4 regions of the Lysinibacillus sp. NPDC098008 genome follow, and region 2 is predicted to be linked to each of the others. Evidence: riboswitches for the same ligand, from Rfam matches in the RefSeq annotation. Region 2 holds a riboswitch; each other region holds the start of a gene.
The links. A riboswitch is a leader RNA that binds a small molecule or an ion and turns the genes downstream of it on or off. The one in region 2 is predicted to bind thiamine pyrophosphate.
Positions count from the first base shown of each region.

Region 1 (2,207 bases), on a different contig from region 2:
ATCGTAATACCAGATGGCTGATATAAAATTTTCACCTGTGTAATTACATTAATAGCACCAAGTTCAATCATTTTATCATTCATTTTCTCAATAATTTGCAGCAATGTTGATAGCTCCCCCTCCATTGTTGTTTCAAGCGGGTGTACCTCATACTTCACACCTGATGCATCAATAACAGCAATAGCCGCATCAACATAAGGAATAATATCCTCATATTTTTCTGTTTTCGGAATAATTTGTACACTAATTAATGAATTTGCCATATTAGTTTTTCTCCTTTTTCGGTAAGAAATCATTTGTAAAGGCTTGCTCAGCGTTAAAATCGCCCTCTAACACCTGATTGCTTGCCATCCACTTTGCATAGTTTTCCCAAACAGCTAATTTTTGCTCACCCCATTGTACAGCATCATCCTGATACTTATCTGCTAACCATTCTTGACTTTTATGTACCAGCTCTTTATCTAAGTCAGGAGCCGCTTCTAGTAAAATATCAGCCGCCTCGCTAGGATGCTCGATCGCATATTCATAGCCTTTTGCTGCCGCAGCGACAAAAGCCTTCACCGTATCAGGATTGTTTTCAATCATCTTTTCATTTGTTGCCAAGACAGGTGTATAATAATCAAGCTGCTCACTATAATCCGTTAAATACAACATATTAATCTTTTCTCCACGAAGCTCTGCCTCAATGCCTGTCCATGCATAATAAATCCATGCAAAATCAATATCCTTTTGCATCATGGTGAAGAAATCTAAATCGCCTGCATTCACAATATCAAGCTTATTGATATCTGCATCTTCCGTTTGCATTAAGGATTGCAATACCGCTTGCTCAAGTGGCGCACCCCAGCCACCATATGTTTTCCCTTCAAAATCCTTTGGCGACGTAATCCCCTTAGAGGCAAGAGAAGCAAAACCAGATGTATTATGCTGAATAATCGCAGCGATGGAAACAAGTGGCACATCCTGTATACGTGCCTGTGTAATCCCTTCCTGATAGCTTACACCAAATTCCGCCTTCCCAGATGCCACAAGCTGATCAGCTCCTGCCTCACCAGGCATTATAATCTCGACATCTAAGCCCTGTTCCTCAAAATAACCAAGCTTTTCGGCTACATAAAGCCCTGTATGGTTCGTGTTTGGTGTCCAATCAAGCACAACAGAAACCTTTTTCGGTGCATCCTTTGCTTGCTTATCCTCCTTCTTCTCACCACAGCCTACGAGTGCAAGCAGTGCAGCAACTGTCAATACAATAAATGACCATTTCTTCATGCGAAATCCTCCTAGTTTAAAATATAAAAGCGTTCATACAATGAATGTTAGTACCAGAAGAACATTGGCAAAATGCACGTGAAGCCTATTTATAACACCATCTATAACCACACGCTGCACCAAAATAAAAAACGTCTAGGATTTCTCCCAGACGTATCACAATCAGCTTCCAAAAATTTTCTTTTTTGAATAGATGTTCCCTACGCTGGTACGAGCCAAATCAGGTTCAAAGGGTCAGTGCCTATCGGACACAATCTCAGCTAGCAACTACTAGCCCCCCTACATTCTTTCACTATGAACTTTTCGTTGATTATTATACCCATAGATACAACAAGATAACAAGCATATTTTTATTCGTTCTGCTATGAAAGGCTTAAGCTTTTCTTTTTAATTGAAAAATATCACGGTCATGCTGCGAAATTTTAATATCGAAGTAGTCTAAATCTTCCTTTGTTGCTAATGTTGCTAACTTTGTCATCATTTCCGAATGATATTCAGATAATTTCCCCGTTTGCTCATAGACAAGATGCTGTTTTGCCTCTATGCCATCTAAGCGCTCATTTGTTTTCTTCTGCTCCGCTTGTAGACCTTGAATATCTATCTTCATATCCTGCATATCTGTTTTAATATTTAGGATATCTGTTTTTGTATCCTGAATATCCAACTTCATGTCTTGCATATCGGCTTTGATATTTAGAATATCTGTTTTTGTTTCCTGAATATCCGACTTCATGTCTTGCATATCGGCTTTGATATTTAAAATATCCGTCTTTGTTTCCTGAATATCGGCTTTCATGCCTTGCATATCTACTTTGATATTTAGAATATCTGTTTTTGTTTCCTGAATATCGGCTTTGATATTTAAAATATCCGTCTTTGTTTCCTGAATATCAGCTTTCATGCCTTGCATATCTGCTTTAATATTCAAAATATCTGTT
Region 1 covers NZ_JBIWBA010000001.1:64,188-66,394, forward strand. Annotated here, with positions in the region: gene ACIQVU_RS00330 (thiamine-binding protein) at 1-263, opposite strand, end outside; gene ACIQVU_RS00335 (ABC transporter substrate-binding protein) at 265-1,269, opposite strand; TPP riboswitch at 1,450-1,560, opposite strand; gene ACIQVU_RS00340 (coiled-coil domain-containing protein) at 1,643-2,207, opposite strand, start outside.
Region 1: it holds a riboswitch for thiamine pyrophosphate, as region 2 does, so the genes downstream of both, ACIQVU_RS00335 (ABC transporter substrate-binding protein) here and thiW (energy coupling factor transporter S component ThiW) in region 2, are expected to answer to the same signal.

Region 2 (2,207 bases):
TAGATATTGTAGCCGTTAATGAAGCAGGGGAGGAACTAGCAACACAGCTAGAAACGATCTCAACTTCTCAAGTTCGTGCAACAGTACAGACAGAGCCTGGACTGATTTTCTTCCGCATTGCTGATGAGGAGCAGGCCATTTATCAGGCAGGCTTAAGTGTTCCTTATAGTGCTGAATATGAGCTGCGTCCAGTGAATGAGTCGTTAGTCGAGGAATTAACAAAGCAAACAGGCGGTGCTACGATAAAAGAGCCACAAGAGGTTTTTCGTGACTTTACACAAAAGGGAGCGGATCGTCAAAACATTGCAACATGGCTTATGCTAGCAGCGATGCTGTTATTCTTTATGGATATTACCATTAGACGCTTTGGCTGGAATTTCCTTACTAAGCCGAAGCACAAAGCGTCTATTCCTGAACAACAACCCATACAGGCTGAGGATACAAATGTTGCACAGTTGTTAAAGGGCATGAAAAAACGATCATAATGATGAAAAAGAGCAGTGCAAAGAACTAGGATTTTGCACTGCTTTTTGTTGTTTGGGTGGGTGAGTGATCAAAAAAAGCGTAGCACCGCTCAAAAGGACAATTATTCATAAAGCGAGAATTTTCCATACCTTACGAGCGCCGTTTTTTGTAAGCTGCTTGCAATGATAACACCTAAAATAGCCCCAATGGTACTGGATGTTAAAAAGGCTGGCATAAAAAATAATGCAGCTACAGATGTTCCCATTAATAATTGGGCATAAGGTACTGCGATAAGTGAAGCAAGAATACCTGTTCCAATTATTTCGCCAACGCTAGCTAGCCACATTTTATGGCTATATTTATAGGCGAGCGCAGCACATACTGCACCAATAACACTCCCAGGAATAGCTAATAAAGAGCCTGTACCTGTAAAAATACGAATAATCGCTGTCACAAAGGCAATGATAACAGTTGGTACAGGCCCAAGCATAATGGCTCCAATAACATTGACTGCGTGCTGAACAGGATAGGCACGTGCAATCCCTGTAGGAATGGATACAAAGGTGGAGCCCGCAACAGCAATTGCTACCAATAAAGCCATAATCGTTAGTTTTCGAATGGGCATATCATTCACTCCTTTTGCGAATAGCCACTAGCAAAATAAAAAAGCCGCCTCCTTTAAACAATAGGAAGCGACCTTGCATATATATTGATAATAAGCAAGCAGCGCCACTTCCCTCCGCTAGTGTGAACTAGATCAGGTTCAAAGGGTCTGTATATCAACATATACATCTCAGCCTTGTAAAGACTCCCCTAGTGGTAATAGAATAATAATTTTAGTAGAACACCAATAATGTACCATATTCCAAAAAATAGTCAATAATTTTTCAGCATTAATGTGTATCGGGCTGCATAAGGTGTGGTGCTCTTTTTATTGTCCAAATTAGCGCAATAAAGAAGCAGGCTAATAAAATAATTGCACCAAAAATATAAGGGCTGTTCATATTCCAATCAAAGAGAATACCTGCTAATGCTGGGCCAATCATATTACCAAGGCTCATATAGGCATTGTTTAAGCCAGCGGCAAATCCTTGCTCATTGTCAGCAAGCTTAGAAATCAATGTATTGACAGCAGGTCGAATTAATGTAGTTGCTGTTGAGAAAATCGTTGCTACCACTAAAATAAGCGCAAATCCTGACACAAATAATATTAAGTAAATAGAAATGGATGCGACAAATAAGTTGATTAAGACAACCTTCATCTCTCCTAAGCGCTTAAAGAGTGGCGTAATCACAAACATTTGAACAACTACGCCAAATGCACCACCAACCACTAAAATAATGGCAATATCACCAGGTGTATAATTGAATTTTTCTGTAACAAATAACGATAGCGTTGTTTGGAAATTAGCGATACCAAAAGAGAATACCATCATAATAATGAGCATTACGAAATAAGGCATATGTACAGAACGAGCCATTTGCTTTGCAAGATTGTCTTGCTTTTGTTTATTTTGTACAATGCTTGGCTTTGTTGATGGCAGTAAGAAAAATGATAGCAGTGCTGCTAAAATAGCCGCAGTACCAGCTGTATAGAATGGAAAATGCAAGCTTACTTCTGATAAAAAGCCACCGATGCCAGGCCCAATCATAAAGCCAAGTGACATAGCAGCACCAAGCATCCCCATTCCTTTTCCTCGTTCTTCATATGTTGTAACATCCGCAACAAAAGCCATAATAGG
Region 2 covers NZ_JBIWBA010000002.1:329,687-331,893, reverse strand. Annotated here, with positions in the region: gene ACIQVU_RS04015 (VWA domain-containing protein) at 1-485, shown strand, start outside; gene thiW (energy coupling factor transporter S component ThiW) at 587-1,090, opposite strand; TPP riboswitch at 1,183-1,290, opposite strand; gene ACIQVU_RS04005 (MFS transporter) at 1,359-2,207, opposite strand, start outside.

Region 3 (2,207 bases), on a different contig from region 2:
TAAATGTGCATAGCCCCAGCTATGACTATGCACCGCAGCTTTTGGATTACCTGTTGTACCGCTTGTATAAGCTAAAAATGCAATATCTGTGCTTTTGGTTGGAGTAGCATTTATGTAAGTTGTTGGTTGCTGCTGCATTTTTTCTAGTAATGGCTGCCATGGCTTATGTGCATGCCCAATAACAAATTGCTGCATACCTTGTAAATTTTCTACCTTGTCGAATTGCTCAATATAAGGCTCATACGCAATAACGGCTTTTGCCTCTGCATGTTCAATGCGATATTCAATATCCTTTGTTCTTAACATTTCTGAGCTTGGTATAATGGTTAAACCCGCTTTTAGAGCAGCGATATAAACAATATAGGCTTCTACAGAGCGCGGCACCATTACAAGTACTACATCACCTTTTGCTAAGCCCTCTTTTGTAAAGACATGTGCTGCCTGATTTGCCTTTTCAAATAAATGTGTGTATGTAATCCATTGAACATTTTGATGTTCGTCACAAATAATTAATGCATTCTTTGTTGTATCCTGTGCATATTTTTCAATTTCCTCTGTGATGTTATACCATTCTGGTGCAATTAAATCTTGTCTGTTCACGGCAAATGCCCCCTTTTGTTATGACACATTATAAAGCTCCCTTTTTATGATTTTCAATGCTTTGCGCCCAATTTGCCAAAAGTCATGACAACTATCATATTTCGGTATATGGTATCAGTCATATTCATATGAATTCTCTATTGAATAAGCTAAAAAAATATGGTACATTTTGGTCAACTAAAAATAAGATTGCAGGGGGACTCATGATGAGTTGAGAAGGTAAAACCTGACCCTTTGAACCTGTTAGTTAATACTGGCGTAGGGAGCAATTTACATCTATCTTTACTGATGACAGGCTCTTTTACGTGTATTTTTACACAAAAAAGAGCCTTTTTGCATGCTTACGTCCATCCAACAAAGGAGGACTTATAATGATTATTGAAACAATCCGTAAAAAAAATCCATTAATTCATTGTATTACAAATTATGTCGTAGCGAATTTCCAAGCAAATGGACTCTTAGCAATTGGTGCCTCACCTGTAATGGCTGATGGCAATGAGGAGGTGGAGGAAATGGTGGCAATTTCCTCAGGCCTATTGATTAATATTGGAACACTAAATGATACAGCTAAAACATCCATGCTATTGGCTGGTAAAAGAGCAAACGCACTTGGTATCCCTGTTCTATTAGACCCTGTTGGCGCTGGCGCAACAGCTTATCGCAAGCAAGCTACACAGCAACTATTAAAAGAAATTCAATTTGCAGCTATTCGGTGCAATATTGGCGAGCTTGCCGCCATTGCGAATATAGATTGGCAGCAAAAGGGCGTAGATAGTGGAACTGGCTCCATTGCTATAGAGGATGAGGCAAGAAAAATCGCACGGCTTTATCAATGTATCGTCATTGTTACAGGAGAAAAGGACTTTATTACGGATGGCACTCAACAGCAATGGATTGCGGGCGGCAATGTGCAAATGACAGATGTTACTGGAACAGGCTGCCTCTTAAGTGCGATTTGCTGTGCTGCTTATGTAGCTGGTCAGCAGCCCTACCAGCAATTAGCTGAGGTACTAAAGCTTTATAAACAAATTGCTGAGCAAGCTGCCGCTGCTGCACAATATATTGGTGATTTTCAAATTGCTGTGTTAAATGAACTAAATCGTCTATCAAAGGATGGTGAGCAATAATGCAAATTGTTACAACGATTGCTGGGTCTGATAGCAGTGGCGGCGCTGGTATACAAGCTGATTTAAAAACCTTCCAAGAATTAAAAGTGTTTGGAACGACTGTTATTACAGCTTTAACAGCTCAAAATACACTTGGTGTTTCAGGTGTTTTGCCAATTGAGGCGGCTTTTGTAGAACAACAACTACAGGCATTGCTTGAGGATTTTTCAATAAGTGCTGTAAAAACAGGTATGCTATTTTCTCCAGCTATTATTCAAACAGTGGCACATACATTTGCTAATACAAACATTCCACTTATTATTGACCCTGTTATGATTGCCAAAGGTGGCGAAAGTTTATTACAGCAAGAAGCAATTGAGGCACTTAGCCATTATTTACTGCCAATCGCAACCATTGTAACACCAAATATTCCAGAGGCTGAAACATTAACAGGCAAAACAATCAACACAATCGATGATATAAAAGAAGCCGCTGACCATC
Region 3 covers NZ_JBIWBA010000004.1:100,521-102,727, forward strand. Annotated here, with positions in the region: gene mbcS (acyl-CoA synthetase MbcS) at 1-600, opposite strand, end outside; TPP riboswitch at 784-882, shown strand; gene thiM (hydroxyethylthiazole kinase) at 972-1,727, shown strand; gene thiD (bifunctional hydroxymethylpyrimidine kinase/phosphomethylpyrimidine kinase) at 1,727-2,207, shown strand, end outside.
Region 3: it holds a riboswitch for thiamine pyrophosphate, as region 2 does, so the genes downstream of both, thiM (hydroxyethylthiazole kinase) here and thiW (energy coupling factor transporter S component ThiW) in region 2, are expected to answer to the same signal.

Region 4 (2,207 bases), on a different contig from region 2:
TACTTGTAGTAGGTGCTATACTACAAAAGAAATTTCGCTTTAATTTAAAAGCATTATCACAACTTATTACATATTGCTTTATGCCTGCAGCTGTTTTTATTAATTTATATGAAACAAGTGTAGAGCTATCTGTGCTTGGAGAGGTTGCCCTATTTATTGTACTCTTTATAGGTAGTCAAATGCTGCTTAGTCACTTTTTAGCAAAGGGATTAGGCTTAGCCAAAACAGAAACAGCTGTTTTTAAAAATAGTGTTGTACTCATTAACTCTGGTAATTATGGTATTCCTGTTGCCCAGATGATTTTTGCAACACAGCCAATTGGTGTAGCGATTCAGGTGATTCTTGTTATTTTTCAAAATATGACAACTTATACATACGGGTTATATAATTTAATTTCCTCCACTAAATCAGGTCTTACAATTATTAAAGACTTTTTTAAAATGCCGATTATTCACGCACTTATTATTGGTGTCGCAATGAATTATTGGAATATTGGTATTCCACAGTTTATTAGAATTCCTATAGACCATGTAGCGGATGGCTTTATTGCGGTGGCGTTAATTACTTTAGGCGCACAGCTATCACAGCTTGAAATGAAATCAATGTTTAATAAAACGGTTTTTATTAGTTGCTTTACACGCTTAATTATTGGGCCAGCTATAGCATTAACAGTTATTTTTCTATTGGGCTTGGACGGAGTTGTTGCACAATCTTTACTAATTGCTAGTGCTTTTCCAACATCCCGTAACAGCTCTAGTTTAGCATTAGAATATGATGTGGAATCAGAAACCGCTGCACAAACCGTATTATTTTCAACGATTGTTAGCTGTATAACGGTAACAGTTGTTATTTATCTGGCAGAAATATTGTTTGCATAGCTAAAAGAAAAAATAAGCTTCCATCTCTAAGCAATATCTGCTACACTAGCATCAAACTAAATAGTATTAACTAGGGGAGTCTGATGAGTCAGGCTGAGAGGGAAACGCTTAGAGGTTTCTTGACCCTTTGGACCTGATCTGGCTCATACCAGCGTGGGAAAGTTAAGAAGCTATTGCATCATAGTATTATATGCAATCAATAGACCTTTACATTGACAGCCGGATCCAAATGATTATTTTGGATTCGGCTTTTATTTATTTTGTTGGGGTGAGCTAGATTCGGTCCTTGTATCATAATATATATAAGGGAGAGAATTAGCTTATGTCAGAAATTAGTGAAAAGAACATGATGATTATGTCAAGCTTTGAAGGAAGCAAGAAGGTATATGTAGAGGGGTCACGTCCAGATATTTTAGTGCCTATGCGTGAAATTGCATTAAGTCCGACAACTGGTAGCTTTGGGGATGAGGAGAATGCGCCAGTGCGAGTATATGATACGAGTGGGCCCTATACAGACCCAAATTATCAGGTAGATATTACAAAAGGGTTGCCAGCTTTACGACGTACATGGATACAAGGGCGTGAGGATGTTGAGGAATATGAGGGACGTACGATTAAACCAGAGGATAATGGTTTTCGCCATGCAGACGATCCACGCATGCAAGAAAACGTCTTCCCTAAATTGACAAGAAAGCCTTTACGTGCAAAAAGGGGGGGAAATGTTACACAGCTTCACTATGCACGACAAGGAATCATTACACCTGAAATGGAGTTTGTGGCGATACGTGAAAATATGGACCCAGAATTTATTCGTTCAGAGATTGCAGCAGGACGAGCTATTATGCCTTCTAATATTAATCATCCTGAGGCTGAGCCAATGATTATTGGGCGCAATTTTCATGTAAAGGTTAATGCAAACATTGGCAATTCTGCTGTATCATCCTCAATTGCAGAAGAGGTTGAAAAAATGACATGGGCAACACGCTGGGGTGCTGATACAATTATGGACCTATCGACTGGTAAGCATATTCACACAACACGAGAATGGATTATTCGAAATGCTGCTGTACCAGTTGGCACAGTACCAATTTATCAGGCGTTGGAAAAAGTAAACGGTGTGGCAGAGGATTTAACATGGGAAGTTTATCGTGATACGCTTATTGAACAAGCTGAACAGGGTGTTGATTACTTCACGATCCATGCAGGCGTGCTATTGCGCTACGTACCACTTACAGCAAGTCGTGTAACAGGCATTGTGTCACGCGGTGGTTCGATTATGGCGCAATGGTGTTTATATCATCATCAGGAAAATTTCCTTTACACACATTT
Region 4 covers NZ_JBIWBA010000012.1:10,575-12,781, reverse strand. Annotated here, with positions in the region: gene ACIQVU_RS11635 (AEC family transporter) at 1-878, shown strand, start outside; TPP riboswitch at 941-1,055, shown strand; gene thiC (phosphomethylpyrimidine synthase ThiC) at 1,201-2,207, shown strand, end outside.
Region 4: it holds a riboswitch for thiamine pyrophosphate, as region 2 does, so the genes downstream of both, thiC (phosphomethylpyrimidine synthase ThiC) here and thiW (energy coupling factor transporter S component ThiW) in region 2, are expected to answer to the same signal.